Linked DNA regions of Minwuia thermotolerans. The main gene of each other region encodes a partner of the protein of the gene in region 2 in a complex. Links are inferred from orthologs where the notes say so. Each region holds a gene or a part of one and is shown on either strand. Other genes may lie near its edges.

Evidence for each region.
Region 1: the proteins of CWC60_RS12235 (region 2) and tldD are in contact, whole or in part, in a solved structure (PDB 5NJ9), measured with the Escherichia coli proteins. The link is inferred for Minwuia thermotolerans from one-to-one orthologs.

The regions. Positions count from the first base shown.
Region 1 is NZ_PIGG01000064.1:117,449-132,669, forward strand. The notes cover bases 8,058-10,993. They hold tldD (metalloprotease TldD), read right to left. Parts: upstream 10,273-10,993; coding sequence 8,842-10,272; downstream 8,058-8,841. Other genes in these bases: CWC60_RS17725 (peptide chain release factor 3), read left to right, coding at 8,058-8,822; CWC60_RS17735 (NAD(P)H-binding protein), read right to left, coding at 10,302-10,993. Also shown: CWC60_RS17690 (sensor histidine kinase), read right to left, coding at 1-1,039; CWC60_RS17695 (glycerate kinase type-2 family protein), read left to right, coding at 1,212-2,486; pyk (pyruvate kinase), read left to right, coding at 2,476-3,894; CWC60_RS17705 (enoyl-CoA hydratase/isomerase family protein), read left to right, coding at 3,930-4,697; CWC60_RS17710 (acyclic terpene utilization AtuA family protein), read left to right, coding at 4,694-6,022; CWC60_RS17715 (AtuA-related protein), read left to right, coding at 6,144-6,467; CWC60_RS17720 (LysE family translocator), read left to right, coding at 6,529-7,152; more of CWC60_RS17725, read left to right, coding at 7,215-8,057; more of CWC60_RS17735, read right to left, coding at 10,994-11,288; CWC60_RS17740 (LysR family transcriptional regulator), read left to right, coding at 11,389-12,282; CWC60_RS17745 (EAL domain-containing protein), read right to left, coding at 12,264-13,517; CWC60_RS17750 (dienelactone hydrolase family protein), read right to left, coding at 13,649-14,326; CWC60_RS17755 (MaoC family dehydratase), read right to left, coding at 14,396-14,842; CWC60_RS17760 (cupin domain-containing protein), read right to left, coding at 14,849-15,121; CWC60_RS17765 (enoyl-CoA hydratase/isomerase family protein), read right to left, coding at 15,138-15,221. UniProt on the Escherichia coli protein: Metalloprotease involved in CcdA degradation. Suppresses the inhibitory activity of the carbon storage regulator (CsrA).
Region 2 is NZ_PIGG01000037.1:74,588-89,789, forward strand. The notes cover bases 4,628-7,544. They hold CWC60_RS12235 (TldD/PmbA family protein), read right to left. Parts: upstream 6,812-7,544; coding sequence 5,444-6,811; downstream 4,628-5,443. Other genes in these bases: CWC60_RS12230 (3'(2'),5'-bisphosphate nucleotidase CysQ), read right to left, coding at 4,656-5,438; CWC60_RS24280 (NUDIX hydrolase), read right to left, coding at 6,962-7,544. In the rest of the region: CWC60_RS12210 (sensor histidine kinase), read right to left, coding at 1-1,266; CWC60_RS12215 (3-hydroxyacyl-CoA dehydrogenase), read left to right, coding at 1,548-2,309; CWC60_RS12220 (sensor histidine kinase), read right to left, coding at 2,333-3,538; CWC60_RS12225 (peroxiredoxin), read left to right, coding at 3,709-4,371; more of CWC60_RS24280, read right to left, coding at 7,545-7,606; dapB (4-hydroxy-tetrahydrodipicolinate reductase), read left to right, coding at 7,656-8,465; CWC60_RS12250 (acyl-CoA dehydrogenase family protein), read right to left, coding at 8,466-9,617; CWC60_RS23645 (nuclear transport factor 2 family protein), read left to right, coding at 9,806-10,324; coxB (cytochrome c oxidase subunit II), read left to right, coding at 10,460-11,284; ctaD (cytochrome c oxidase subunit I), read left to right, coding at 11,313-12,932; CWC60_RS12270 (heme o synthase), read left to right, coding at 12,946-13,866; CWC60_RS23650 (hypothetical protein), read left to right, coding at 13,866-14,039; CWC60_RS12280 (cytochrome c oxidase assembly protein), read left to right, coding at 14,092-14,625; CWC60_RS12285 (cytochrome c oxidase subunit 3), read left to right, coding at 14,630-15,202.

The DNA.
Region 1 (15,221 bases), on a different replicon or contig from region 2:
CCACCTTGGCGCGGACCAGTTCCGTCTCGTTCTGCTTCATCGCAGTCAGGTCGACCACGGTGGATACCATGCCGCCACGGCTGGTGCGGTTGTGGTACACGCCGACCCAGCGGCCGTCGGCCATCTCCTCCACCTGTGCCGAGCCCGGACCGCTGCGCGCGGCCATCGTCTCCTCGATCCAGGACGTGCGGCTGACCTCGCCTTCCTCCACCCGCCGGGGCAGGGCGGCGTGGCGCAGCATGTCGACAAAGGCCGTGCCCGGCTTCATCCGCTCGTGGTCGATACCCAGAAAGTCGGCGAAGCGGTCGTTGGCGACGACCATGCGGTCGTCCTCGTCGAACTGGGCGAATCCCTCGGAACTGTGCGCGATGGCGTCGAGCAGGCTCATGCGGGCCTCGGACAGTTCCGTCAGCAACTCGTCGTTGGCAACCCTCGCGCGGATCGAATCGACGAAGGAGATATAGACGCTGCGCGCCATCACCAGCAGGACCGGAATGAACAGCAGGTTCATCGCCGTCAGCATCAGGTAGATGGCGTCGCCGATCAGTGCGAACCGGATCGCCACCGGCAGCACGCAGCCCACCGTGAAGCCGATGGCCGCCAGCGGCACCACCGACAGCACCGTGGCCCCGCCCGCGCCCATGCCGGCGACGATGAGGCCGATGATGACCTGTTCGGGGACGGGCGCCTCCGGAATCAGGATGGCGGCCCCTCCGCCCCATAGCAGGCCCTGCACCGCCGCGATCCTGGCCAGGCGGCGCGGCCCGCGGTCGCTGACATAGTCCGGCGTCTGCGAAAGGCGCCGCGTGCGCCATTGCAGGTAGCCGATCCCGGAGAGCACCGTGAGCATGCCCGCCCAGGCGATGGCGATTTCCCGGTCCTGCGCGTCGGCGCCGATGGCGGCCGTCAGGATGGCGTTGACGGCGACGGCCAGGAACATCAGCGGCGCGCGGCGGACGATAACCGCCATCTGCTGGACGCGGATCTGCACGGCCTCGGGCGACTCGCCTCGATCGTGCGCCACCCAGAATGTGCTCAATCCGGCCATTCGCGATCCCGGTCCTCCCATGCTGTTTCCGATCCTAACAGCAATTTCGCATGCGCTAGGTCACCGCCTGCAGCCGATATCGTCTTCCTTCGCCGTGGCGGAGGCCAGTGCGAGTTCCTATGGTGCTGCGCGCAACGGGTGCAGAGTACGGTGGGAAGTTCGCATGGGTGCCAGGGAAGTGGACAGGGCCTGTCTGCTGAGGCTGTTCGAGGCTGCGGTCGATCGTGCGCGGCCGGCGAACTGCCTTGGCGGTCACCTGCCATCGCCGGGGGACGGACGGACCGTGGTCGTGGGCGCGGGCAAGGCCGCGGGCGCCATGGCGGAGGCATTCGAGGCCGCATGGCACGGCGACGTGGAGGGACTGGTTGTCACCCGCGACGGCTACGCCCGCCCGACCCGCCATATCCGGGTGGTCGAAGCCGCACATCCGGTCCCGGACGAGCGGGGTCTGACGGCGGCGCGCGAGATACTCGATCTGGTCACCGGCCTGGGCCCCGAGGACCAGGTCATCTGCCTGCTGTCCGGCGGCGGTTCCGCCTTGCTGACCTGCCCGGTGGAAGGCGTCAGCCTGGCGGCCAAGCAGCAGGTCACGCGGGAGCTGCTCCGCTGCGGCGCCCCGATCGGGGAGATCAACACCGTCCGCCGCCGGCTTTCGGCCATCAAGGGCGGCGGTCTGGCCCGCGCCGCGGCGCCGGCGAAGGTCGTCACCCTGGCGATCTCGGACGTGGTCGGCGACGATCCGGCGGTGATCGCGTCGGGACCCACCGTACCCGACCCGACCTCCCCGGCCGATGCGCTGGCGGTGCTGGCGAAATACGGGATAGAGGCGCCAGCCGAGGTGCGCCGTCATCTCGAGGCGTCGTCCGACGCGCCCGATGGCGTCTTCCCACTGACCGACTACCGCCTGATCGCGCGGCCCCGCGATGCTCTGGATGCCGCGAAGGCGCTGGCCGAAGCCGAAGGGCTGCGGGTGATCGATCTGGGTGACACGCTGGAAGGGGAAGCCCGCGACGTCGCCCCCGGCCACGCCGACATGGCGCGCAGACTTCAGCACGAACCGGGCGACAGCCTCATCCTCTCGGGCGGCGAGCTGACGGTCACGGTGCGGAACGCCGAGGGGCTCGGCGGCCCGAACCGTGAATACGCCATGGCGCTGGCCCTGGCGCTGGATGGCGCAGGCGGGATAAGCGCGCTCGCCGCCGATACCGACGGCGTAGACGGGGCCGGCGAAGCCGCCGGAGCGATCGTCGATCCGTCGACCCGGTTCCGGGCGCGGGAAGCCGGAATCGATCTCGGCCGGGCGCTGGCGGACAACGACACGCACCGGGCCTTCGAACGGCTGGGCGATCTTGTCGCAACCGGCCCGACATTCACCAACGTCAACGACTTCCGTGCGATCATCATTCGTTCAAGAGCGGGAAAGTTCCATGCACCGTAACCGCCAGACCAAGATCCTCGCCACGCTGGGGCCCGGCACCTCGACGGCGGCGCGCATCGCCAGCCTGTTCGACGCCGGCGTTGATGTCTTCCGCTTCAATTTCAGCCATGGCAGCCATGCCGATCATCGGCGGCGGCACCGCGTCGTGCGCGCGCTGGAGGAGGCGCGGGGTCATCCCATCGGCATCCTGGCTGACCTGCAGGGGCCCAAGCTCAGGATCGGCGAGTTCCAGCATGATGGCATCGAGCTGAAGCGCGGCCGCAAGCTGCGTCTCGATCTGGATGAGGCCAAGGGCGACGAAAAGCGGGTGCAGCTTCCCCATCCCGAGATCTTCAAGGTGCTGGAGAAGGGATCGCACCTGCTGCTGGACGACGGCCGGGTGCGGCTGAAGGTGCTGGACTGCGATGGCAAGTCGGCCGAAACCGAGGTGCTGCAGGGCTCGAAGCTCTCCAACCACAAGGGCGTCAACGTGCCTGACGTCGTGTTGCCCCTGGCGGCGCTGTCGGACAAGGACCGCAGGGACCTGGAGTTCGCGATCTCACTGGGCGTCGACTGGCTGGCGCTGAGCTTCGTGCAACGTCCCGAGGATGTGGCCGAGGCGCGCAAGCTGGCCGGCGGGCAGGCCCTGGTCATGGCCAAGATTGAGAAGCCGTCGGCCGTCGAGCACTTTCAGGAAATCCTCGACCTCTCCGACGGCGTCATGATCGCGCGCGGCGACCTGGGCGTGGAAACGCCGGTGGAGCGTGTGCCGGTGCTCCAGAAGTCTCTGGTGCGCCAGGCCCGGGCCGCTGGCAAGACCGTGGTGGTGGCGACCCAGATGCTCGAATCCATGATCAGCAGCCCGTTTCCGACCCGGGCCGAGGTTTCCGACGTCGCGACCGCCGTCTATGACGGCGCCGATGCGGTGATGCTGTCAGCCGAGACGGCGGTGGGCGAGTTCCCCGTCGAGGCGGTCACCACGATGAACGACGTCATCCAGGCGACCGAGAACGACGTCCACTACCGCACCATGATGGAGGCCGACCGCGCAGTGCCGGAGGCGACCGCCGCCGACGCCATCACCGCCGCCGCCCGCCAGGTCGCGGAGACCGTCAATGCCGCGGCCATCGTCACCTACACCACATCCGGCTCGACCTCGTTCCGCGCTGCCCGGGAACGCCCGGCCAAGCCGATCCTCTGCCTGACGCCCAGGCTGGAGACCTCCCGGCGGCTGGCGCTGGCCTGGGGCGTCAGGCCGGTCCTGACGGAGGACGCGCGCGATTTCGCCGACATGGTCGACCGCGCCTGCCGCATCGCGAAGCGGGAGAAACTGGCCGAATCCGGCCAGCGCCTGGTGATCACGGCGGGCGTGCCCTTCGGGACGCCGGGGGCGACGAATATCCTTCGCATCGCCTGGGTGGAAGGTTAGACAGGGCGCGTAGCCATTCACCTGGGGAGGAAATGATGGGCTGGAAATTCTGCGAGATCGAGAAACGGGGACCGGTCGCGGTCGTCACCATGGACCGGGGCGAGAAGCTCAACGCCTTCAACCCGCCGCTGATCCGGGAAATGACCGAGGTGGCGAAGAGCTTCCATGACGATCAGGAGACGCAGGCGGTCGTGCTCGCCGGCAACGACAAGTACTTCTCGTCCGGCGCAGACCTGACGGACACGGAGATGTGGCAGACCGAGGGGATGACGGACGTGCAGATCCGCGACCGCTTCTTCCTCGGCGGCAAGATGTGCGACGCCTGGGAGACTATGCCGCAGATCACGGTCGCGGCGATGGAAGGCCTCGCCGTCGGCGCCGGCCTCGCCCTGCCGCTGGCGATGGATTGGCGGGTGATGGGCAAGTCCTGCTACTTCTACGTGCCCGAGATCAAGATCGGCCTGAACCTGCAGTGGAACGCGCAGCCGCGGCTGACGCGCCTGGTGGGGCCGGCCCGGGCCAAGCGCATCATCATCCTCTGCGAGCGGATGCAGTCGGATCAGGCGCTCGACTGGGGCCTGGTCGACGAGGTCGCCGAGGACGGCAAGGCGAAGGACAAGGCGATCGAACTGGCCGAGCGCGCCGCCTCCATGCCGGCCGTCGCCGTGCGCATGGTCAAGGAGGCGGTCAACAACACCGCCAATGCGCTGAACAAGACCGCAAGCTATGCCGATGCCGACCAGAGCTGGCTCGCCGGGGGGCTCTCGGCGGCGCGGGCCGCGCGCGACGACTTCGCGAAGTGACCGGGGGCGCCGTCCGGATCGGCTGCGGCGCGGGGTTCTCCGCCGACCGGCTGGACGGCGCCGTCGATCTCGCCCGTGACGGCCGGCTCGATGCGCTGGTCTTCGAATGCGTGGGCGAGCGGACGCTGGCCTTCGGCCATCGCGACCGCAGGCTGGATCCGGCGAAGGGTTTCAACCCGCAGCTCGAAGCCCGGCTGAAGGCCGTCTGGCCGCTCTGCATCGCTGGCGGCTGCACCATCGTCACCAACATGGGCGTCGCCAATCCGCGCCGCGCGGCCGAGGTCGCCATGGCGCTTGGCGTCGACGGCGGCCGCACCGCCGCGGTGCTGGGCGATGATGTCACCGCGCTGATCGGGCCGGAGACGCCGCTGGACGGCGGCCGGCTGAGCGTCGCCGACGTTGACCGGGAACTGTTCGGCGCCAACGCCTATCTCGGTTCCGACGCCCTGCTGCCGGCGCTGGAAGCCGGCGTCTCGCTGGTGATCGGTGGGCGCATCGCCGATCCGGCGCTGTTCCTCTCGGTGCTGCGCCACAGCTTCGGCTGGGCGGCGGACGACTGGCCGCTGTTGGGCGCAGGCACCCTGGTCGGGCACCTGCTGGAATGCGGCGCCCAGGTCACGGGCGGCTATTTCGCCGATCCCGGCCACAAGGAGGTGCCCGGCCTCGCCCGGGTCGGCTACCCGCTGGCCGAGGTCGCCGCCGACGGCACGTTCGAACTGACCAAGCTGCCGGACGCGGGCGGCATGGTCACGGCGGCGACCGTCAGGGAACAGCTTCTCTACGAGGTCCATGACCCGGGGCGCTACCTGACGCCGGACGTGACCGCCGACTTCTCGGGCGTGCATCTCGATGACCGGGGCGGCGACGTTGTGGCGCTCTCCGGCGCGGACGGAACCGCCCGGCCGGAGACGCTGAAGGTCACCGTCGCCTTCGACGGCGGCTTCCTGGCCGAGGGTGAGGTCTCCTATGCCGGCCGCGGCGCCGCCGGCCGGGCCCGGCTGGCCGGCGAGGTGGCGGAGGAACGGCTCCGCCGCGTGCACGGCTTCACCGAGGAACTGCGCCTCGACCTGATCGGGGTGCAGTCACTGCACCGGCATCACGACCATGGCGTCGCGCCCGAGGGGACCGATGTGCGTCTCCGCGTTGCCGGCCGCTTCCGCGAGCGCGAACGGGCGGAAATGCTGCTCTGGGAGGTTGAATCGCTGCTCTGCTGCGGCCCGGCGGGCGGCGGCGGCTTCCGCGGGCGGGTCACGCCGTCGGTCGTCACCCACGACGCCTTCCTGCCGCGCTCCGACGTGCCCACGCGCGTGGAGGTGTTCGGGTGAGCGTCCCGCAATTCTTTCCCGGCGCCCCTGGACTTGATCCAAGGGTCCAGCGAACACAAAGACTGGGTCCTGGGGTCGAGCCCCAGGACGCCGTGTCATTTGCCATCCCGGTGCGGACCCGATGACCCGCCGGATCGAACTGCGCGAGATCGCTCACGCCCGCGCGGGCGACAAGGGCGACACCTCCAACATCTCGCTCTGGGTGTTCGACCCCGCCGACTGGGGACTGGTCCGCGGCCAGGTCACCGCCGAGGCGGTGAAGGCCCATTTCGGCGCTCAGGTGAAGGGACGCGTCACGCGTTACGAACTGCCTCACCTGCACGGCCTGAACTTCGTTCTCGAAGGCGCGCTGGACGGCGGCGTCAACGGCTCGCTGAACCTTGACGGCCACGGCAAGAGCTGGAGCGCGATCCTGCTCGCGCTCGAGATCGAGGTGGATCAATAGGCTTGCGGCCCGCGCCGGCATCTGCATTCAGTCGGATGACCGCATCAACGGAGCCCCGCCCATGCCCCTCGAACTCTGGATCGCCTTCGTCCTCGCCAGCGCGGCGTTGCTCGCCGTGCCGGGACCGACGGTCATGCTGGCGGTCTCGCACGCGTTGAACGGCGGCCGGCGGACCGCGCTCGGCACCGTGCCGGGCACCATGCTGGGCGATTTCACCGCGATGACGGTCTCGCTGGCCGGGGCGGGCGCGGTGCTGGCGGCCTCGGCGACCCTGTTCACCGTATTGAAGCTCGCGGGCGCCGCCTATCTGATCTGGCTCGGCGTGAAGCTGTGGCGGTCGAAGCCCGATCCGGCGGTGCTTGAACAGAGCATCGCTCCGGCCAGCATGCGGTCGGTCTTCCTGCAGAGCTTCGTCGTCACGGCGCTCAACCCGAAGGGCATCGTCTTCTTCGTTGCCTTCGTGCCGCAGTTCGTCGACCCGGCCGCGCCGGTGCTCATGCAGTTCGTCGTGCTGGAGGCGACTTTCGTCATCCTCGCCGGGGTCAATGTCGCACTCTGGGCCATGGCGGCGGGGACGCTCCGCTCCCGCTTCCGACGGCCCGCGACCATGCGCCTGGTCAACCGCATCGGCGGCGGCTTCCTGATCGGCGCGGGGCTGCTGACGGCAGCGGTGCGAAGGGCGTAGGGCGCGGCGGTAAAGTATCGCCGCACTTCCCGCGCGGGCCGAAATCCACTATGTCCCCCGCCATGACCACCATCCAGACCGAGACCGCCCGGCGGCGGACCTTCGCCATCATTTCCCACCCGGACGCGGGCAAGACGACGCTGACCGAGAAGCTGCTGCTGTTCGGCGGCGCGATCCAGGCCGCGGGCGCCGTCCGCGCGCGCGGCGAGCAGCGGCGCACCCGCTCCGACTGGATGAAGATGGAGCGTGAGCGCGGCATCTCGGTCTCCGCCTCGGTGATGACCTTCGACTATGGCGGCCACGCCTTCAACCTGCTGGACACGCCGGGCCACGAGGACTTTTCCGAGGACACCTACCGCGTACTGACGGCCGTCGACTCGGCGGTGATGGTGATCGACGCCGCGCGCGGCATCGAGCCCCAGACGCGCAAGCTGTTCGAGGTCTGCCGCCTGCGCGACGTGCCCATCATCACGTTCATCAACAAGATGGACCGGGAGGCGCGCGATCCCTTCGAGCTGATGGACGAGATCGAGCAGGATCTTGCCCTCGACGTCACGCCGGCCAACTGGCCGATCGGCATGGGCCGCGATTTCCAGGGCTGTTACGACCTGATGGGCGACCGGCTGGTGCTTATGGAGCGCACCAAGGACAAGCAGGGCGACCGCATCGCCGAGGTGAAGGGCCTGGAGGACGCGCAGCTCGACCGGCTGCTGGGCGAGGCTCCGGCGGCGGAACTGCGCGAGACCGCAGAGATGGCGCGCGGTCTCTGCCCGGCCTTCGACCGCCAGGCCTATCGCGACGGCACCATGACACCGGTCTTCTTCGGCAGCGCGCTGAACGCCTTCGGCGTGCAGGACCTGCTGGACGCGCTGGGCGCCTTCGCGCCGCCGCCGCGCCCGCTGCAATCGGACGTCCGCATGGTCCAGCCCGAGGAGGACAAGGTCTCCGGCTTCGTCTTCAAGATTCAGGCGAACATGGACCCCAAGCACCGCGACCGCGTCGCCTTCGTGCGCATGGTCTCGGGCCATTTCAAACGCGGCCAGCGGCTGAAGCACGTGCGCACGGGCAAGTCGCTCGCCGTCTCCAACCCGGTGATGTTCCTGGCCGGCGACCGCGCCACCACCGAGGAAGCCTGGCCGGGCGATATCATCGGCATTCCGAACCACGGCCAGCTTTCCATCGGCGACACGCTGACCGAGGGCGAGGACCTGCGTTTCCGAGGCGTGCCGAGCTTCGCGCCGGAACTGCTGCAGCGGGTCCGGGCCACCGACCCCATGCGCGCCAAGCATCTGGGCGCGGCGTTGCAGCAGCTGGCGGAGGAGGGCGTGGCGCGCGTCTTCAAGCCGCGCTTCGGCGCCGACTGGGTGGTCGGGGTGCTGGGCGCGCTGCAGTTCGACGTGCTGCAGGAGCGGATCAGCTCGGAATACAACGTCCCGGTCCGCTTCGAGCCGGCCGAGCTGTATACCGCGCGCTGGGTTTCCGCCGACAGCCATGCCGAGCTGAAGAAGTTCTGCGACGCCAACAACACCGCCATCGCCGACGATCACGAGGGCGACCCGGTCTACCTGGCGCGCAACGCCTGGCACCTGGACAGGGGCCAGAAGGACTGGCCGCAGATCCGCTTCACCGCCACCAAGGATCCGGGCGTGGCCGAGAAAGCAGCCGCCTGAGAGGCGCCGCCGCCCCGGTTCAGCCCGTGCCGCCGACCGTCAGGCCGTCGATGCGCAGGGTCGGCTGGCCGACGCCGACCGGCACGCCCTGGCCGGCCTTGCCGCAGGTGCCGATGCCGGGATCGAGTGCCATGTCGTTGCCGATCATGGCGACCTTCTTCAGCACTTCCTCGCCCGAGCCGATCAGCGTCGCGCCCTTGATCGGCCGGCCGATGCGGCCGTCTTCGATCTCGTAGGCCTCCGTGCAGGTGAAGACGAACTTGCCGGAGACGATGTCGACCTGGCCGCCGCCGAAGCTGGTGGCGTAGACGCCCTTCTTCACGCTGCGCAGGATTTCCTCCGGATCGCGGTCGCCGTTCAGCATCACCGTGTTGGTCATGCGCGGCATGGGCATGTGGGCGAAGCTCTCGCGCCGGCCGTTGCCGGTGGGTTTCATGCCCATCAGCCGGGCGTTCATGCGGTCCTGCATGTAGCCGGTCAGGATGCCGTCCTCGATCAGCACCGTGCGGCTGGACGGCGTGCCTTCGTCGTCGATGGTGAGCGAGCCGCGGCGGTCCTCGATGGTGCCGTCGTCGACCACCGTCACGCCCGGCGCGGCGACGCGCTGGCCCATCAGGCCGGAAAAGACCGAACTCTTCTTGCGGTTGAAGTCGCCCTCCAGACCGTGGCCGATGGCCTCGTGCAGCAGGATGCCGGGCCAGCCGGGGCCGAGCACCACGGTCTGCTCGCCGGCCGGGGCGGCGACGCTTTCCAGATTCACCAGCGCCTGGCGCAGCGCCTCGTCGACTTCCGCCTGCCAGCGGGCCGGGTCCAGATAGGCTTCGAAGCCGGTCCGGCCGCCGGTGCCCGCGGAACCTGTTTCCTGACGATCGCCGTCGCCGACGACGACGGAGACGTTGAGGCGCACCAGCGGACGGATGTCGGCGGCGCGCTGGCCATCGGCGCGGATGATCTGCACCGCCTTCCAGGAGCCGGCAAGGGAACAGGTGACCTGCTGCACGCGCTGGTCCTTCGCGCGGGCATAGGCGTCGATCTCCTGCAGCAGCTTCACCTTCTCCGCGAAGCTGGGCGAGCCGATGGGGTTCTCGTCGCCGTAGAGCAGGCGGTTGGTGCCGGCAGGGCCGTCGGCCATGGAGCCGGAATGGCCGCGGCGCACGGCCTGCACCGTGCCGATGGCGCGCCCGATAGCCTCCTCCGACAGGTCCGAGGCATGGGCATACCCCTGAGCCTCCTCGGCGACTGAACGCAACCCGAAGCCCTGGGCGGTGTCGAAGCTGGCGTTGCGCAGGCGACCGTCATCGAAGGCCAGCATCTCCGACTGGCTGTACTCCAGATACAGCTCGCCGTCGTCCATCCCCTGCAACGCCTCCGATACCTGCCGTTCGGTCTTCGCGCGGTCGAGCCCGGCGCGGGCGAAGAACAGCTCGTCGGTCTGCGAAAGGTCGGACATGCGGGAAAACTCCTGAGGCGGGAAAGACGTTACCCGGAGAATAGGGATGGCTCGGCCGCGCTCCAAGTGCCGCCGTGCGGAAGGCAGCCCATCCGGCCCATGGTTTCCTCGACCGCCGCGTCGATCGCGGTGCGCGGCTCCGGCCCGATCAGGGCCTCCAGGCGGGTATTGTCCAGCCGCACGTCGGTGAACCATAGATAGCGCATTTCCAGCAGTTCCCGGCACAGCGGCACGAATGGCGCGGCCAGGCGCACCGCCCACCAGGGGAAGGCCTTGATCTTCCGCGACTCGAGGCCGGCGGCGTGGGCCGCAATTTCGGCCAGGCGAATGCCCGGGTCGAGGTAATGACCGGCGAAATTCAGGTCCTCCACATCTTCCATGCGGTCCTCCTGTTCGATCAGGCGCATGAACGCCTCCGCATAGTCCGGGAGGTACGCGAAGGCGTGACCGCTCGCCCGGTCGCCGGGCCAGTAGATGCGCCGGGGCGTGCGCCCGGGCTTCGCCATCACGTTGGAGAACCAGGACGCCGGCGCCTGCACGCCGAAATAGTCGCCCGCGTGCAGGATGGTCACGCGCGCGCCGCTGGCCTTCACAGCCTGCTCCATCGCCTTGCGCACCGCGCCCTTGGCCGAGATGGGGTTCTGGGGGGCGTCCTCGTGGATGAGCGGGAACTGGTCGGGGCCGAAATTGTAGACATTGCCCGGCAGCAGCAGCCGCGCGCCGGCGGCCTTCGCCGCCATGGCGGCGTTCATGGCCATGGGCTCCACCAGCCTGTCCCAGTGCCGGTAGCCCGGCGGATTGGCGCCGTGGAAGATGAAGTCGGCGCCGCGTGCTGCCTCGGCCACATCGGCGGCGTTCATCGCGTCGCCCCGGCGGATCTCGATGCGGCGGTCGAGTTCGGCAGCCTCGGGCCGGCGCTGCAGCGCCCGGACATCATGCCCGCGTGCCAGGGCGGCGTCGGCCACGGCGCGGCCCGCGCCGCCGGTGGCTCCGATGATCAGGATGGTTCTTGTCATGGCTCGCTCCTTTCGTGTTCCCGAAGGCCTGACGGGAAGATGCGCATGACTGTGACGAATGGAAATTGACTGAATTCGTGAGTTATCTATTCATTTTCGTATGAAAGCGGAATTCGACTGGAATCACCTGCAGAGCTTTCTCGCGGTCCTGAAGGAAGGCGGGCTCTCCGGGGCGGCGCGGGCGCTGGGGCTTTCGCAGCCCAGCGTCGGCCGCCACATCGACGCGTTGGAAGCGGAACTGGGCGGGGCGCTGTTCACGCGGTCCCGCTCCGGCATGAGACCGACGCCGCTGGCGCTCCGCCTGGCGCCGCATGCCGAGGCGATGGCTGCCGCCGCCTCGGCGCTGAAGCGCTCGGCGGGCGGTTCGGAGAGCGCGATCGCCGGACCGGTACGGCTGACGGCCCCGGCGGTGATGGCGGAGGCCGTCCTGCCGCCCATGCTCACCGCCTTCGCCGAGGATCATCCCGGCATCGAGATCGAGCTGGTCTCGACCAACGAGCCGCTTAACCTGCTGACGCGGGAGGCGGATGTCGCCGTCCGGACCGTCCGGCCCGAACAGCTCGCCGTGGTCGCGCGGCGTGCGGCGACGGTCCGGCTGGGTCTCTACGCGCATCGAAGCTACATCGCCCGCCACGGGCTGCCGGCCGGCATCGGCGACATCGCCGGGCACCGGTTGATCGGCTATGACCGCAATCCGCGCATCCTGCAGCTGATGGCCGCGAAGGGCGTGCCGGTCTCCGCCGAGACCTTCGCCTTCCGCACCGATTCCGAGACCGCCCAGCTCGCCATGCTGCGTGCAGGCTACGGTATCGGCGGCTGCCAGGCGCCGCTGGCCGCCCGCGACTCCGAGCTCGAGCCGGTGCTGCCCGGCGTGCTGGACCTGGAGCTGGAGATCTGGCTGGCGACCCACGAGCGGCTGCGCAACAGCCCGGCCGTGCGCGCGCTGATCGATCATCTCGCCGCCGGACTGGCCGCCTATGCGGGGGCGGCCTGAGCCGCGTTCCAGCCGCGCCAGTCCGGTCCCGATTGCGCGAGCATACCGCGCAGGTCCGACGCCGAGCAGGGCCGTGCCATGAGATAGCCCTGGCCGAAGTCGCAGCCAAGTTCGGCAAGCTCGGCGTATTCCGCCTCGGTCTCGACGCCCTCGGCCACGGTCTGCAGGCCGAGATCGGCGGCGAGGTCGACGATCGCGCGCACCAGCAGGCGGCTGGCCATGTCGTGGTCCATGCGGCTGACGAAGGAGCGGTCGATCTTCAGCGTGTCCAGCGGGAAGCGATGGAGATAGCTTAGGCTGGAGTATCCGGTGCCGAAATCGTCGATGGCCAGCGTGACGCCCAGATCCTTGAGTCGCCCGAGGGCCTCCGCGGCATGCTCGGGATCGTCGGCCATCAGGCTCTCTGTGATCTCCAGCTTGATCTGATCCGGCTCGACGCCCGCGGCCTCGATGATGCCCGCGAAGCGGTCGATTTCCGAAAGATCGTGCAACTGGGCGGCGGAGACGTTGATGCTGATGAAGGGCGGCGGCTGGCCGGGATGGACGGTGCGGTAGACCGCGGCGATCGCGGCATGTTCCTGCAGGCCGCGCTCCAGCGCCCAGCGCCCCATCTGCACCACCATGCCGCTTTCCTCGGCCAGGGGGATGAAACGGGCGGGGGGCACGAAACCCTGCTCGGGGTGGTTCCAGCGCATCAGCGCCTCGTAGCCGGCCAGACTGCCGTCGGCGATACCGACGATCGGCTGGTAGTGGAGCGCCAGCTCGTCCTTCTCGATGGCGCGGCGCAGCTCGCGTTCGGTGCGCACGCGCCGCAGCGCCAGTTCGCGCACCTCGGCGAAGGCCCGGCGCTGGGCCTCGCTGCCCTGGCTGATCAGCGGCTGGCCGGCCTTCCAGCGGGAGGCGTCGTTGAGCCGCTCCACCATCATCTGGATGGTCAGCCGCATGATCGGGTCGGCGGTCTCGATCGGCTTCATCAGGCGGTTGCGGCGCAGCACCAGCAGCGTGCAGGGCTCGATCGTGGTGGCGGTGGCCGAGCGCGGGGCGTTGGCGATCAGGGCCATTTCGCCGAAAATCTCGCCCGGCTCCAGCACGGCGATCACGCGTTGCGCATCGCCCTCGCCCATGGATATCTCGATCCGTCCGCTCTCCAGGATGTAGGCGTCGTCGCCGGCTTCTCCCTCGCGGAAGATCACCTGGTTCGCCGCCATCTCCCTGGCATGTATGTGCTCAGACAATCCGCGCCTCGCCGCGCCGTTCCCCGACCCGCGAACAGCATCATCCCGCTCCGTGGTTACCGAATCGTGCACACGTCAGTATCGGATGTCTGTCGCCGCCGACACGCAATGGACGCGAGGCGCGGGGGCCGTCAGGCGTCGACGTGCTCGGCGAAATGCTTCAGCGTCAGTTCCCTGGCGACCCGGGCGTTCTCGGCGTGATAGTCGGCCCGGTGGTCGCAGTTGAAGCCGTGGCCGGTGTCCTTGTAGAGGTGCACGCCGACTTCCGGATGGGACTCGGCGATGTTGCGCACGTCCTGCAGCGGGATCGACTTGTCGTTCTCGCCGAAGTGCAGGATCAGCGGCGCTTTCACCTCCTCGGTGATGTGCGGCATGATCTGGCCGCCGTAATAGCCCGAGCCGGCCGCCACCTTGTCGCCCATGCGGCAGCAGGAGATGTAGACCAGCGAGCCGCCCCAGCAATAGCCGACCATGCCCACCTTGCCCGCCTTCGACGCCTCGTCCACCGCTGCCTCGATGTCCAGCAGCACCTTGTCCAGGTCGCAGGCGGCGCGCCATTCGCGGGCCTTGGCGATTTCCTCGGGCGTGTAACCGCATTCCAGGCCGGGCTCGATCCGGTCGTAAATTGCCGGCGCGATGGCCAGGTAGCCTTCCGCGGCATAGCCCTCGGCCACGTCCCGGATGTGCGCGTTGACGCCGAAGATCTCCTGGATCACCACGACCGCGCCTTTCGGCGTGCCGGCGGGCGCGGCCCGCCAGGCGTCGAATTCGTGGCCGTCCGAGGCCTTCAGCTTGATCCACTGGCCCATGTCGTCCTCCCGCGTCGATCCGGATTCCGGCGATGATAACGGCTGGCCGTCGCCGGCGAAACGGTCGTGTCAGTCGGCGCCGCGCTTGCGGTAGATGCCGATCAGTTCGGCGTCGAGCACCACTTCGCCCTTCTGGTTGACCACCTCGGTCTTCCAGCGGGCGGAGCCCCGGTCGGGCTTCGAGCGCGACGGCGTCTTGTCGATGCAGGTGGCGCGGACGTGGATCGTGTCGCCGGGCCGGAGCGGCTTCAGCCAGCGCAGGTCGTCGAACCCCGGCGAGCCCAAGGAGTAGTCCGACTTCCAGGCGTCCATCTGCAGCCGCATCATCAGCGAGGCCGTGTGCCAGCCGCTGGCGCAGAGACCGCGGAAGACGGTCTGTTTCGCGGCCTCCTCGTCCAGGTGGAAGATCTGGGGATCGAACTCCTCGGCGAAGGCGAGGATCTCCGCCTTCGTCACCGTCCGTCTCGCCGTCTCCCGGGCCTCGCCGACCTCGATATCCTCGAACGCGCCTTTCATGATCCGTCAGCCGTACTTGCGGCCGACGATGAATTTCAGGCCGTCGGCGCCCACGTCTTCCGTGTGCTCGCGGTCGGCGGCCATGGTCAGCACGTCGCCTGGCCCGCACTCGCGGGTCTCGTCGGCACAGGCGACCGTGATATGCCCTTCCAGCACCAGCGCCCGCACCTCGAAGTCGTGGGCATGCGCGTCGTTGTGACAGCCGGGCGGCATTTCCCTGACCCCGGCATTGTCGAAGCCGTCGCGGGCGAGGCCCGCCTCGAATGCATTCCTGTCCATCGCGTGCTCTCCTTTCTCAGGCGTCGCTCTTGGGATCGAAGACCGGCTGGCGCTTCTCCAGGTGCGAATTCAGTCCCTCGACGACCTCGGGCGAGGTGAA
Region 2 (15,202 bases):
GTTCACCAGGATCTGGCGCACCGCCTTGGCGTCGCCCTGTCCCGTCTTCGCGTCGTCGTCGGCGGACCAGCTCAGCTCGATGTCCTTCTCTTCGGCCAGATGGCCGACCAAGCGGATGGCCTGACGGGTCAGGTCCTCCAGGTCGAGCGGTTCCGAGCGGAGTTCCAGTTTGCCGGCCTCGATCCTGGAGAGGTCCAGCAGATCGTCGACCAGCGAGAGCAGATGCGCCCCCGATTCGCGGATGTCGCCTGCATATTCCAGATAGCGCGGATTGCCGACCGGCCCGAGATACTGGTTCCTGATGATGTCGGAGAAGCCGATGACGGCGTTGAGCGGCGTGCGCAGCTCGTGACTCATGCCGGCGAGGAAATCGGACTTCATGCGGTTGGCCGCTTCGGCGGCGGCGCGGGCCTCGGTCAGCTGGCGCGCATGGGCGCCGAGCTGCCGGGCGAAGACGAATCCGATGACCGCCAGCACGCAGGCGAAGACCGTCAGGCCGATGATTGCGGCCGGAATCATGCGCCGGCCGGGCAGGGCCGGTCGCCAGATCAGATGGGGGTCGGCGCCGGCGCCGTAGTGGGCGAGAGGGATGGAGGTCTCGGCGCCTTCCGCCGGTTGCCGGGAAATGCGCATGTTCCGGACCAGGTTGGCGGCCTCCAGGCTCGCCAGCATCTCCTCGTCCACGAGGCGCGAGAACAGCAGAACGTGGTCGGTGCTGTAGTCGTTCTCGGCGTCGTAACTTGTCATCCTGAGCGCCGCCGTCATCGACAGTGCGCCGTCCTCGAAGGTGAAGCCGGCGGCCGGTTCGGGCTCGGCGTCGTCCGCGCTCGCCCGCGCCGCCCGCGCGAGCGCCATCCGGTCCGGTCCGGGGGCCGCCGCCGCGGCCGGATCCTGACGCACGCCGGCGGTCACGCGCAGCACGGTGCGGTCCTGGCCGTCCACCACCTGGACGACATCGATGCCGCCCTGGCGGTGGAGATACTCGCCGAACTCGCTGTCGATCCATTCCGGGTCGAAGTCGTGGACGATGTTGGCGACCGCCTGGTCCCAGTAGCCGTAATCGAGCAGAAGCTGGTTCAGCTCCCTCATCCGGCGGTCGATGTCGCCGCGCACGAGGCTTTCCGAGACGGAGCGGGAATTGCGATCCTGAAGGTGGATCAGCAGGAAGGACAGCGTGACCGCGACAGCCAGGGTGATGGTGCTCAGCGCGACGAACCAGATGGAGAGCGAGCGAACCGAGCTTCTCTTCCACGATGCCAGTGGCATGGTTCGATTCCAATGCTGCCCAGGCCATCCGGTCGCGATGTCCGGTGGCTTCGCCCGCGCCCGATGGCGCCGATCCCCCCAATGCCGGTTCTACCGGCCCGAGCGTTGAGATTGCGTTACGACCGCGCGCTTTTACGCGGCGGCGGAGCATTCCGCAAGGGAACTCGGCCCGGATGCGGCCGGGACACTCGCACGGCGGGGTTTGCGCGCCCCGGCGACTTGTGATTAATGACGGCGACCATTCCAGACAGCGGCGCCGTCCTGGCGCGGGGGGAGAGACAATGAAACTGAAGGGTGCAGCGGTCGTCGTCACGGGCGGCGCTTCCGGTCTTGGCGGCGCCACGGCGCGCGAGCTGGCTTCCGCCGGCGCGAAGGTGACGATCTTCGATCTCAACGAGGATCTGGGCAACAAGATCGCCGGCGAGATCGGCGGCGTGTTCGCGAAGTGCAACGTCGCCGACGAGGCTTCCGCCGAGGCCGCGTTCAAGACCGCCAGCGATGCCCACGGGCCCTGCCGGGTGCTGATCAACTGCGCCGGCATCGGCACGGCGACCAAGACCACCTCGAAGGGGACGCCGCATCCGCTCGACGCCTTCAGGAAGGTCATCGACGTCAACCTGATCGGCACCTTCAACTGCATCCGACTGGCCGCCACCGAGATGGCGGCCGGCGAGCCGGACGAGAACGGCGACCGCGGCGTCATCGTCAACACCGCATCGGTCGCGGCCTTCGACGGCCAGATCGGCCAGGCGGCCTATTCGGCCTCGAAGGGCGGCATTGTCGGGATGACCCTGCCGATCGCGCGCGACCTGATGAATGACGGCATCCGCGTTTGCACCATCGCGCCGGGCCTGTTCATGACGCCGCTGCTGGCCAGCCTGCCGGACAACGTCAAGGACGCGCTGGCCGCCTCCGTGCCGTTCCCGAAGCGCCTCGGCGATCCGTCGGAATACGCCCACATGGCCCGCACCATCATCGAGAACCAGATGCTGAACGGCGAGACCATCCGCCTGGACGGCGCCATCCGCATGGCGCCGCGCTGAACTGAAACCGGCCGGGGCGCCGCTCAGGCGTTGCCGCGCCGCACCCGGTTCCCGGGCAGCACGATGCTCGCGGTGAGGCCCTCGCCGGGCGCGCTCTCCAGCTCCAGGCGCGCGCCGTGCAGTTCGCACAGCCGCCGCGCCAGCGAAAGGCCCAGCCCCGTGCCCTCGTGATGGCGGGTGCGGTGATGGGCGATCTGGCTGAAGGGCTCCACCGCCTGACGGATCTCGTCTTCCGTCATGCCGGGCCCCGGATCGGTCACCACCAGGGCCGGCCCGCGCGGCCCGTCCGGACGCCAGGCCAGGGTGACGACGCCGCCGCGCGGCGAGAACTTGACCGCGTTCGACAGCAGGTTCAGCAGCACCTGGCGCATGCGCCGCTGGTCCGCCAGAACTTCGGCGGCGGCTTCCGGAGCCACCAGACGCAGCCTGATCCCCGCGGCGGCCGCGACCGGCGCAATGTGGCGGCCGGCGTCGTCCATCACCTCTTCCACCGGCATCCAGGCGTCGTCCAGCTCCATCTGCGCGGCGTCCAGACGGGCGAGATCCAGGATGTCATTGATGATCGCCAGCAGGTGCCGGCCCGACGACAGGATGTCGCGCGCATAGCCCTGATAGCGCGGCTCGCCCATCGGGCCGAAGCGCTGCCCGTCCATGATCTCGGCAAAACCGATGATGGCGTTGAGCGGCGTGCGCAGCTCGTGGCTCATCGTCGCCAGGAAGCGCGACTTGGCGCGGTCGGCGACCTCCGCCATCTCCTTCGCCTCGCGCAGCCGGCGCTCGATCTCGATGCGGTCGGTGATGTCGGCGCCGGTGCCGCGATAGCCGGCGAAGCGTCCCGCCGCGTCGAAGATCGGCTTGCCGCTGATCGACAGGTAGACCTTGTGGCCGTCCGGATGGATGCGCGGATGGATGAAATTGCGGAATGGCCGGTGCGCTTCCAGCACCGCGATGTGGTCCCACCAGTCCTGCAGGCTGGTGATCTCGTCGGTGACCGGATCGGCGAGCGCCAGCATGTCGCGCCGCGAGCGGCCCAGCAGGTGCGATTGCGGCACGCCCGAGATCCGTTCGAAACTGTCGGAGAACCAGCAGAAGCGAAGTCCGGAATCCATTTCCCAGAACCAGTTCGACGCCGCCTCCGCGAAGTCCCGGAACCGCTGCGCCTCCTCGGCCGCGGAGCGGGACGCGCTCTCGGCCGGCGCCGGCGCAGGGCGGTCGTTCTGGCTGGTCATCGCAGCTGGGAGCTCCCCTGTCTGGCGCGAACCCAGCATAGCTACCCGCCTATTCTTAAGCCCGCGTAAACCACGCCGCAGATTCCGGTCGCCTTCCGTATTGTCACAGGAAGACAGCGCTCTATGTGTTAAACTTCCGAATTCACACATCACGAACGTGGAGGAACGCGATGGGCCTGCGCATTGGCGAGGAAGCCCCCGACTTCAAGCAGAACTCGACCGAGGGCGAGATCAGCTTTCACGACTGGATCGGCGACAGCTGGGCGGTGCTGTTCTCCCATCCGAAGGACTTCACGCCCGTCTGCACCACCGAGCTCGGCGCGGCGGCGCGGCTGAAGCCGGAATTCGACAAGCGCAACGTCAAGCTGATCGGCCTCAGCGTGGATTCGGTCGACGACCACAAGGCCTGGTCGAAGGACATCGCGGAGACCCAGGGCACGGCGCCCAACTTCCCGATGCTGGGCGACGAGGACATGAAGGTCGCCAAGCTCTACGACATGATCCATCCGGAAGCCTCGGGGCCGGCGAAGGACCGTACGGCCGCCGACAACCAGACCATCCGCTCCGTCTACGTCATCGGCCCCGACAAGAAGGTGAAGCTGGTCCTGACCTATCCCATGGCGACGGGGCGGAACTTCGCTGAGATCCTGCGGGTCATCGATTCCATGCAGCTCACCGCGAAACACCAGGTCGCGACCCCGGTGGACTGGAAGTCCGGCGAGGACTGCATCATCGTCCCCGCGGTCTCCGACGAGGCGGCGAAGGACAAGTTCCCCGACGGCTGGAAGACGGTGAAGCCCTATCTGCGCTACGTGAAGCAGCCGCAGGGCTGAACGCCGCGGCCACCGGGCGCGCCCGTGCGGCGCCCGATCCAGACAGCGCGGCTTTCTGACGGAATCGCCGCCCACCCGGCTTTTCGCGCCCGCCCCTGTGCGGGGGGCCGGAGCGGCTTCGCCGCAAGTCGATGGATTGACCGGATGCCCGCAGGAAGGCGGGCATGACACCGAACCTCCAGTGGCGATTCAATCAGGCGCCGGCGCATCCCCCTCCCTGTCCTCCCCCTTCCCGAAGGGGGAGGGTGGCCCGCGTCAGCGGGTCGGGAGAGGGTGGTTGCAGCCTATCCCAGGACGCGCAGCAGCTCGTCGTGGAGGTTCGGCCCCGAGGCGATGACGTTGGGATGGCGCGGACGTTCCTGATTGTAGCGGAACGTCAGGTCCTTCGTGGTGGTGCAGCGCGCGCCGGCCTCGGTGAGGATCAGGTCGGCGGCGGCGATGTCCCAGTCGTGCTTGCCGGCCATGGAGATCGCCGCGTCGAAGCGCCCGCAGGCCACCAGCGCCATGCGGTAGGCGATGGAGTTCATCCAGGTGCACTTCATGTCGTCGCCGTGTTTCGGCCAGTCGAAATAGGTCATGTTGCGCCGGGCGGTGAGGAAGTGCGCCTCGCCGGCGTCGTGCTGTTCGGAGGGGCGGATGCGGCGGCCGTTGAGGCGCGCCCCGCCGCCCAGGGCGGCCTCGAAGAACTCGTCCTTGGCCGGATTGTAGACGGCGCCGAGGATGGGCAGGCCGTCCTCGACCAGGGCGACGCAGACGGTGAACTCGGGCACGCGGCGCATGAAGGCGCGGGTGCCGTCGATCGGATCGGCGATCCAGACCCGGCGCTTCTCCAGCCGGCCGAGATCGTCGGCGGTCTCCTCGGAGAGCCAGCCATAGTCGGGCCGGGCCGCGGTCAGTTTCGTGCGCAGCAGGTCGTCGACGGCGATGTCGGCCTCGGTGACCGGGTTGTCGCCGCCCTTGTCCCAGGTCTTGAGATCGGTATCGAAGAATTCGAGCGCCAGCGCGCCGGCCTGGCGGACCGTCGACATCAGCAGGCTGTGATCGGCCCGTAGCTCCCGGTTGCTCACGCGCGTCAGTTCCCGGCCACGGTCATGCCGTCGATGCGGACGGTGGGCGCGTTGGCGCCATAGCGGAAGACCAGGTCGCTGGCGGGCCGGAGCTTCAGGAACATGTCCTTCAGATTGCCGGCGACCGTCATTTCCGAGACCGGGAAGCCGATCCGGCCGTTCTCGATCCAGAACCCGGCGGCGCCCCGGCTGTAGTCGCCGGTGACCCCGTTGACGCCGAAGCCGATCAGCTCGGTGACGTAGAAGCCTTCGGTGATGTCGGCGATCAGTTCCTCGGGCGAGACCTCGCCCGGCTCCAGGTAGAGATTGCTGGGCCCGGGCGAGGGCGAGCTTCCCGCCCCGCGGCCGGCATGGCCGGTGGTCTGCAGGCCGAGCTGGCGCGCCGTGGCGCTGTCCAGCATCCAGGTCTTCAGTATCCCGTCCTCGATCAGGTCGGTGCGGCGGACGGCGACGCCTTCCCCGTCCACCGGGCGGGAGCGCAGGCCCCGCGGGCGCAGCGGGTCGTCGACCACGCGGATGCCCTCGGCGAAGACCCGTTCGCCCATGCGGTTCTTCAGGAACGACGTGCCGCGCGCGATCGCCGTGCCGTTGATGGCGGCGGCGAAGTGGCCCAGCAGGCCGTTGGCGACACGCGGGTCGAAGACCACGGGCAGCCTGTTGGAGCCCATCTTGCGGGAGCCGACCCGGCGCACCGTGTTCAGCGCCGCCTGCCGGCCGACCTCTTCGGGGCTCGCCAGGTCCGCGAAATGGCGCGCCGAGGAGAAATCGTAGTCGCGCTCCATGTGGCCCTGCGCATCCTCGGCGATGACCGAGCATGACACCGAATGGCTGGAGGTGGTGTAGCTGGCGGCGAAGGGCCGGTCGCCGCCGCGGATGGCGAGCGCCATGCGCGTGCGGGCCATGCCGGCGCTGCCGCCCTCCGACTGCTTGACGCCGTCGACGGCCAGCGCCGCCTCCTCCGCCGCGCGGGCGCGCTGGATCAGCCTTTCCGGATCGGGGTCGGGATGGTCGTCCAGGTCCAGGTCCGGCACCTCCCGGGCGTAGAGCGCGCTGTCGGCCAGCCCGCACCACTGGTCGTCGGGGCTGACGCTGGCCATGGCGTTGGCGCGCTCGGCCAGTTCCTCCAGCATGGACGGCTTCAGGTCGGTCGAGGCGACGGTCGCCTGCTTCTTCCCCCGGATCACGCGCAGGCCGACATCGCGGCTTTCGGAGCGCTCCAGGTCTTCGGGCTTGCCCATGCGCCAGGAGGCGCCGACCGAATCGCTCTGGATCATCACCGCGTCGGCGGCGTCGGCCCCGTGGGCCAGCGCCCGTTTCAGCAGGTCGTCCAGCAGTTCGAGGGCGTCGTCGGCGGTGCGGGCGGTGTCGGGCATGAAGATCCTGATTTCGTGGAGGTCGGGGGAACGCGGCGCGCAGCGCCAGAATGTACGTACATCATCTAGTGTCGGAACCGGGCTGCGTTCAAGAGCGGAGGAGTGGGCGCGCAAGGCCCGCCGGGAGCCTGGCATCCGTCCGCCGCCCTCCTATTTCCAGGCGAAGACCGGCTGTTCGTAATGGGCGACGCGGGTGGGGCGCCCGTGCAGCGCCGCCTCCCGGAACTGGTAGAGCACGGCCGCCGTCGGCGCGTGGATCAGGTTGTCCATCAGCGGCAGGCGGATCACCGGCCGGTCGCTTTCGGGAATCTCCACGAACTGCGGCGAGTCCTCCCGGTCCAGGTCCGCCAGCGGCAGCATGTGCAGCTCCTGCACCTCCGCCGGGTTGAGCGTGAAGGCCGGGCGCTCCCCCGCCCAGGCCACGACCGGGGCGATGCAGTAGCCCGAGCGGGTGACGTAGTCGTCGAGCCGGCCCAGCACGTCCGCATCGGGAATGTGCAGGCCGATTTCCTCCCGCACCTCGCGCAGCGCCGCCTCGATCACGCTCTCGCCGGGGTCGATCCGGCCGCCGGGCAGGGCCCATTGCCCCTTGTGGCTGGAAAGCTTCGAGGAGCGCCGGGTGATGACGAAACAGGGAATGCCGTCATCGTCATGGGTGATGAGGCAGGCGACTGCGGCGCGCTTGGCCGGCTCCCGGTTCGGCGGCGTCCGCTCGAAGCCCGCCAGGTTGCGGGCCGCGTGCTCGCGCAGGCGGCCGGTGGCGGCCGCGTCCATCCAGCTTGATTTCAAATGCATGGCCGTGAGTTTATGGCCTTTCACGTCAGGGCGGAAGCCGGAGGGAAGCATGAGGATCGCAATTGCGGGCGCCGCCGGGCGCATGGGACGGATGCTGCTGAAGCAGGTGAGCGAAACCGAGGGCGCGGAAATCGCCGGCGGGCTGGAGGCGAAGGGCGCCGCCGCGGTCGGCGAGGACCTCGGGCGGCTGGCCGGGCTGGAGCCGGTCGGCGTCACCGTCTCCGACGACCCGGCCGCGGTTTTCGGCGCCGCCGACGTGGTCATCGACTTCACCGTGCCCGAGGCGACGGTCGCCAACGCGAAGGCCGCCGCCGAGACCGGCTGCGCGATGGTGATCGGCACCACAGGGCTGTCGAAGGACCAGCAGGCCGGGATCGAACGCGCGGCGGAGAAGGTCGCCGTGGTCCAGGCGGGCAACATGTCGCTCGGCGTCAACCTGCTGATGCAGACCGCAAAGCAGGTCGCCGCCGCCCTCGGCCTCGACTGGGACGTGGAGGTGGTGGAGATGCACCATCGCTGGAAGATCGACGCGCCCTCCGGCACCGCGCTGATGCTGGGCCGGGCCGCCGCCGAGGGCCGGGGACAGGACCACGACAAGGTCGCCGTGGGCGGGCGCTACGGCCATACGGGCGCGCGGAAGAAGGGTCAGATCGGCTATGCGGCGCTGCGCGGCGGCAATGTCGTGGGCGAGCATTCGATCATCTTCGCCACCGACAACGAACGGGTGACGCTCAGCCACACCGCGACCGATCGCGCCATCTTCGCCGCCGGCGCGGTGCGGGCCGCGATGTGGACCGAAGGGCGCCCGCCCGGCCTCTATGGCATGGTCGACGTGCTGGGACTGGGCGGCGAGCGCTGATCAGAGCCGCTTCGCCACCTCCTCCAGCATCACCTCGGAAGCGCCGCCGCCGATCGACATCACCCGCGCATCCCGGTACATGCGCTCGACCGGGTTCTCGGTCATGAAGCCCATGCCGCCGAAGAACTGCGTGCACTCGTAGAGCACGTGGTTGACCATGTCGCCGGTCAGCGCCTTCACCATAGAGACCTCGCGCGTGCAGTCGAGGCCCTGCGCGTCCAGCCAGGCCGCGTGCCAGGTCAGCTGCCGTGCTGCCTCGACTTCGGCGGCGGCCTTCGCCATGCGCTGGCGCACCGCGCCGAGATCCCACAGCGGGTTGCCGAAGGCGCGGCGCTGCTTGACCCAGTCGAGCGTCTGCTCGATCCCGGCCATGGCCATGCCCACCGAGGCCGCGCCGAGGGTCAGACGCTCGTTCTGGAAATTGTCCATGATGGCGTAGAAGCCCCGGTTCTCCTGCCCCAGAAGGGCGTCGGCGGGCAGGCGTGCGTCCTCGAAGACCAGTTCCGCGGTGTCCGAGGAGCGCCAGCCGGTCTTGTCGAGCGTGCGCGCGGTCTCGAAGCCCGGCGTGTCGCGCTCGACGATGAAGATGGAGATGCCGCGGCTGCCCTTGACCGAGCTGTCGGTCTTGGCCGCGACGAACAGCACGTCGGCGGTGGCGCCGTTGGTGATGAAGATCTTGCGCCCGTTGAGCCGCCAGCCATTGCCGTCGCGCACGGCCTTGGTCGATATGCCGGCGACGTCGGAACCCGCGCCGGGCTCGGTCACCGCGACCGCGGTCAGGATGTCGCCGGCGACGATGGCGGGCATGTACTTCTGCTTCTGTTCGTCGGTGCCGTAGCGGGCCAGATGCGGCGAGGCCATGTCGGTGTGGACCGAGACCATGGCGTGAAAGCCGCCATAGGTGGAGCGGCCGAGTTCCTCGTGCAGCGCCACGGTGGCCAGGGTGTCGAGTTCGGAGCCGCCGTATTCGGCCGGATAGCGCACGCCCAGCAGACCGAGATCGCCCAGCTTCTTCAGCACCGACTTCGGCGTGCGCCCCTCCTTCTCCCAGGCGTCGCCCTTGCCCGTCACTTCCTCAGCGACGAAGCGGCGTACGGTGTCGCGCAGCATGCCGAGTTCTTCGGTCATGTGGACCGGATCGCGGAATATCATCGTTTCGGGCCCTCCCCGGCCTCGCTCGCCGGCGCGGGAACGAATCGGCGCCCCCCGATTCGTTCCGCCTTCACCGGCCTGTCCCCTTTCGTTCGCGCCTGTTCCGGAAATGCGACTCGGAAATGTTCCGGTCGCGGCGCAGCGTCACCCTGCTGTAGCATGGGCCGAAAGACCGGGGGAGATGCCAGATGGTGGATTTCGACAAGGTGCTGAAGCGCTTCACCGACGCGGTGGAGTCCAATGACGGCGCGGGGCTGGCGGCCCTGTTCGCCGAAGACGGCGTCTATCACGACTATATCTACGGACCCTTCGAGGGCCGCGAGCGAATCGCCCACATGCTGTCGAACCATTTCTGGGGCGATGCGAAGGATTTCAGCTGGCAGATGATCGATCCGGTCTGCGACGGGCGCACCGGCTATGCCCGCTATCTGTTCAGCTTCATCTCCACCATGCCGGCCTTCGCGGGCAATCACGTGCTGCTGGAAGGCACCTCGATCTTCATCTTCGGCGAGGACGGCCTGATCGAGAGCTACCGGGAGACGGCGAACGGCGCCGCGGCCATGGTCCAGCTCGGCGTGCCGCCGGAGGTCATGGCGGCCAAGAGCCGGAAGTGGGCGAAGGAACTGCGCGGGCGCGCGGAAGCGGCGGGTCATGTCGCCGCCGGCCGCTCGGCGCTCGACGGTCCGGCGGCGCCCGGAACCGGATAGTACAGCTTCAATTGCGACATTATCGCCCCTGTGGCGCGGCTCGCTTGGAGGGTAGGTTCCGGCGCAGCTATAAGGGGGGTCTGCGGCCGGGGCGCCGCGGACGGGTTACAGGTATCGAGGATCGGAACGGAAATGATGCGGATCTTTCTCGCGATCGCGGCGTTCTTGTCGATGACGACGGCGGGCTTCGGCCAGGAGGGGCGGCTGGGCCAGGGGGAACCCTGGGGACTCAACATGCAGGGGGCGGCCTCTCCCCTGATGGAGGAAATGGTCGATTTCCATAACCTCCTGCTGGTCATCATCACGCTGATCACCCTGCTCGTGCTGGGTCTGCTGATCTGGGTCATGGTGCGCTACAACGAGCGCTCCAACCCGACGCCGTCGCGGACGTCCCACAACACGCTGGTCGAGGTCGTCTGGACCATCGTCCCGATCCTGATCCTGCTGGTCATCGCCGTGCCGTCCTTCAAGCTGCTGATCAACACCCACGAGGTCGAGGACGCGGAGATGACGCTGAAGGCGACCGGCTACCAGTGGTACTGGGAGTACGAGTATCCCGACCACGGCGGCTTCTCCTTCGTGGCCAACATGATCAACGAGGGCGAGGAGGGCTACGACCCCGCGCTGCGCCTGCTGAAGACCGACAATGTCGTCGTGCTGCCGGCCCGGACCAACATCAAGGTCCAGGTCACTGCCGCCGACGTGGGCCACAGCTGGGCCATGCCCGCCGCGGGCGGCAAGGTCGACGGCTGGCCCGGCCATCTGAACGAGCTGCCCATCTACTTCGAAAAGGAAGGCACCTATTTCGGCCAGTGCTCGGAGCTGTGCGGCATGCTGCACGGCTTCATGCCGATCATGGTCGAGGTCGTCAGCAAGGACGAGTTCGAAGCCTGGGCGCAGCAGCAATCCGCGGGCCTGGACGGCGGCGACCTGAAGGTCGCGCAGTCCGGCCGTCGCTGAAACCTCTCGTCAGGAAAGTGAGCCAGACATGAGCTATCTCGGCAAATCGGTCGACGCCCACGGCAACCCGAAGGGCTGGAAGCGCTTCGTCTATTCGACCAACCACAAGGACATCGGCACGCTGTACCTGATCTTCGCGGTCATCGCGGGCATCATCGGCGGCGTGATGTCCATGCTGATCCGCATGGAGCTGCAGAGCCCGGGCGCGGACATCCTCGGCGGCGACCATCACTTCTACAACGTGCTGATCACCGGCCACGGCCTGATCATGATCTTCTTCATGGTGATGCCGGCACTGATCGGCGGCTTCGGCAACTGGTTCGTGCCGCTGATGATCGGCGCGCCGGACATGGCCTTTCCGCGGATGAACAACATCTCGTTCTGGCTGCTGCCGCCGTCCTTCGGACTGCTGGTGCTGTCGATGTTCGTTCCCGGCGGTCCCGGCGGCGACGGCGTCGGCACCGGCTGGGTGATCTATCCGCCGCTCTCGTCGTCGCTCGGCCATCCGGGCATGGCCATGGACTTCGCCATCCTGTCGCTGCACCTGGCCGGCGCGTCGTCGATCCTGGGCGCGATCAACTTCATCACCACCATCTTCAACATGCGCGCGCCGGGCATGACCCTGCACCGCATGCCGCTCTTCGCCTGGGCTGTGCTGGTGACGGCGTTCCTGCTGCTGCTGTCGCTGCCCGTGCTGGCCGGCGCCATTACCATGCTGCTGACGGACCGCAATTTCGGCACCGCCTTCTTCGAGGCCTCGATGGGCGGCGACCCGATCCTGTTCCAGCATCTGTTCTGGTTCTTCGGCCATCCGGAGGTCTACATCCTGATCCTGCCGGCCTTCGGCATCATCAGCCATATCGTCTCGACCTTCTCGAAGAAGCCGGTCTTCGGCTATCTCGGCATGGCCTACGCCATGGTCGCCATCGGTGTCGTCGGCTTCGTCGTCTGGGCCCACCACATGTACACGGTGGGCCTCAGCCTCGACGCGCGCGCCTACTTCACGGCTGCGACGATGGTCATCGCGGTGCCCACGGGCATCAAGATCTTCTCGTGGATCGCGACCATGTGGGGCGGGTCGATGAGCTTCCGCACGCCGATGATCTGGGCGATCGGGTTCATCTTCCTGTTCACCCTGGGCGGCGTCACCGGCGTGGTGCTGGCCAATGCCGGTCTCGACAACTACCTGCACGACACCTACTACGTCGTGGCCCACTTCCATTACGTGCTGTCCATGGGCGCGGTGTTCGCGATCTTCGGCGCCTGGTACTACTGGTTCCCGAAGATGACCGGCTACATGTACTCCGAGTTCGTCGGCAAGCTGCACTTCTGGGTCACCTTCATCGGCGTGAACCTGCTGTTCTTCCCGCAGCACTTCCTGGGCCTGCAGGGCATGCCGCGGCGCATCCCCGACTATCCTGCGGAGTTCGCGCCGTGGAACGAGATATCGTCCTGGGGCGCCTATCTCTCCGGCGTCGGCGTGCTGGTCTTCCTGTTCGGCGTGATCGAGGCCTACATGGCCAAGCGCCGCGTTGGCGACAATCCGTGGGGCGAGGGCGCCACCACCCTGGAGTGGAAACTGCCGTCGCCGCCGCCGTTCCACCAGTACGAGGACCTGCCGGTGGTCCGCGAGCGTCAGCAGGGCTGAGGACCGCAACGCCATGAGCGACGCCGCATATGCTGCGAAGAACGAAGCCGCCCGGGCCACGGAAGCCCGGGCGGTCGACTTCATGCGTCTGCTCAAGCCGCGGGTGATGTCGCTGGTGGTATTCACCAGCGCCGTCAGCCTGCTGGCCGCGCCCGGCTCGGTGCATCCGGTCACGGCGCTGATCGCGGTGATCTGCATCGCCGTCGGCGCCGGCGCCTCCGGCGCCATCAACATGTGGTTCGACGCCGACATCGACGCCGTCATGTCCCGCACCGCCGCCCGGCCCGTGCCGGCGGGGCTCGTCGGACGCGGAGACGCGCTGGTCTTCGGCCTGTTCCTGGCCGCAGCATCGGTCTTCACCATGGGCCTGCTGGTCAACCTGGCGGCCGCGGCGATGCTGGCCTTCACCATCTTCTTCTACGCCGTCATCTACACCATGTGGCTGAAGCGGCTGACGCCCCAGAATATCGTCATCGGCGGCGCGGCGGGCGCGTTTCCGCCGGTGATCGGCTGGGCCGCGGCGACGGGCGACCTCGCCGCGCCGGGCGCGTGGGCGCTGTTCGCCATCATCTTCCTGTGGACGCCGCCGCACTTCTGGGCGCTCGCGCTCTACCGCAGCGGCGACTACGCCCGCGCGGGCGTGCCGATGATGCCGGTCGTGGCGGGGGAGCCGGCGACGCGGCGGCAGATCCTGGTCTATGCGGTCCTGCTGGCGCCGGTGGCGATCCTGCCCTGGGTGCTGGGCGTCGGCGGCGCGCTCTACCTTGCCGTCGCCGTGGTGAGCAGCCTGGTATTCATTGCCCTCGCCGCCGTCGTCTGGCGGCAGCCCACGGGCTATTACGAGGGCGCGAAGCGGCTGTTCGGCTATTCCATCGTGCATCTCTTCACGCTGTTCGCCGCGCTGGGGATCGAGCATGCGGCGGGGTGGGCCTGATGGACCGCTTCGAGCCGCTGAACGAGCAGGAGGCGAAACGCCGCCGCGGCCGCAACCTGGCCGTCGCGCTGGCGCTGGCGGCCTTCGTGGGACTGGTCTTCGCCGGCTCGCTGGTGAAGATGAGCCAGGGCGATCTGCCCGTCATGAATGGGGATGTCGGTGTCCAGCGCTAGCGGCCGCAGCAACGGACGGGTCGTCGTCGTCTGCCTCGCCATGGTGGCGGGCATGGTCGGCCTGTCCTACGCCGCCGTGCCGCTCTACGACCTGTTCTGCCGGGTCACGGGCTTCGCCGGCACCACCCAGCAGGCCGAGGCCGGGTCGGAGATGCTGGGCGAGACCACGATGAAGGTGGAGTTCGATTCAACCCTGGCGCGCGGCATGCCCTGGACCTTCCGGCCCGTGCAGCGCAGCATGACGGTGCGCACCGGAGAGACCGGGCTCGCCTTCTATCGCGCCACCAACCCGACCGACCGGACCATCACGGGCACGGCGAGCTTCAACGTCGCGCCGCTGAAGGCCGGGCAGTATTTCGTCAAGATCGAGTGCTTCTGCTTCACCGAGCAGACGCTCGCGCCCGGCGAGTCCGCGGACATGCCGGTACAGTTCTATGTCGATCCCGCCATCGAGCAGGATCCCAACGCGGACGAGGTGCGCACCATCACGCTCTCGTACACGTTCTTCGAGGCGAAGCCCGCCAAGGGCGAGCCGGACAGCAGGGTCAGCGCCGCCGGTGGGGACGGCGCGGCAAGGAGGGAGTGAGAGCATGGCTGACGCTCACGCCAAGAACCACGATTACCATCTCGTCGATCCGAGCCCCTGGCCGATCATCGGCGCCATCGCCGCCTTTCTCATGGCGGTGGGCGGAATCCTCTCGATCCCGCGCCACAACACCGATGGCTCGATCATCCCGGTCATCGTCTTCGCCGTGGGCTTCCTCGGCGTGATCTACACCATGATCGTGTGGTGGCGGGACGTGATCGACGAGGCCGAGCACAAGGGCCACCACACGCCGGTCGTCCAGTTGCACCACCGCTACGGCATGATCCTGTTCATCGCCTCCGAAGTGATGTTCTTCGTGGCCTGGTTCTGGGCCTTCTTCGGCGCCGCGCTCTATCCCAATGAGGGGATCGGCGGGCAGTGGCCGCCGCAGGGCATCGAAGTCTTCGATCCCTGGCATCTGCCCTTCGTCAATACCGTCATCCTGCTGCTCTCCGGCACCACGGTGACCTGGGCGCATCACGCGCTCAGGGAGGGCGACCGCAAGGGCCTGGTCAACGGGCTGATCTGCACCGTCCTGCTTGGGGCGCTGTTCTCCTGCGTGCAGGCCTATGAATAC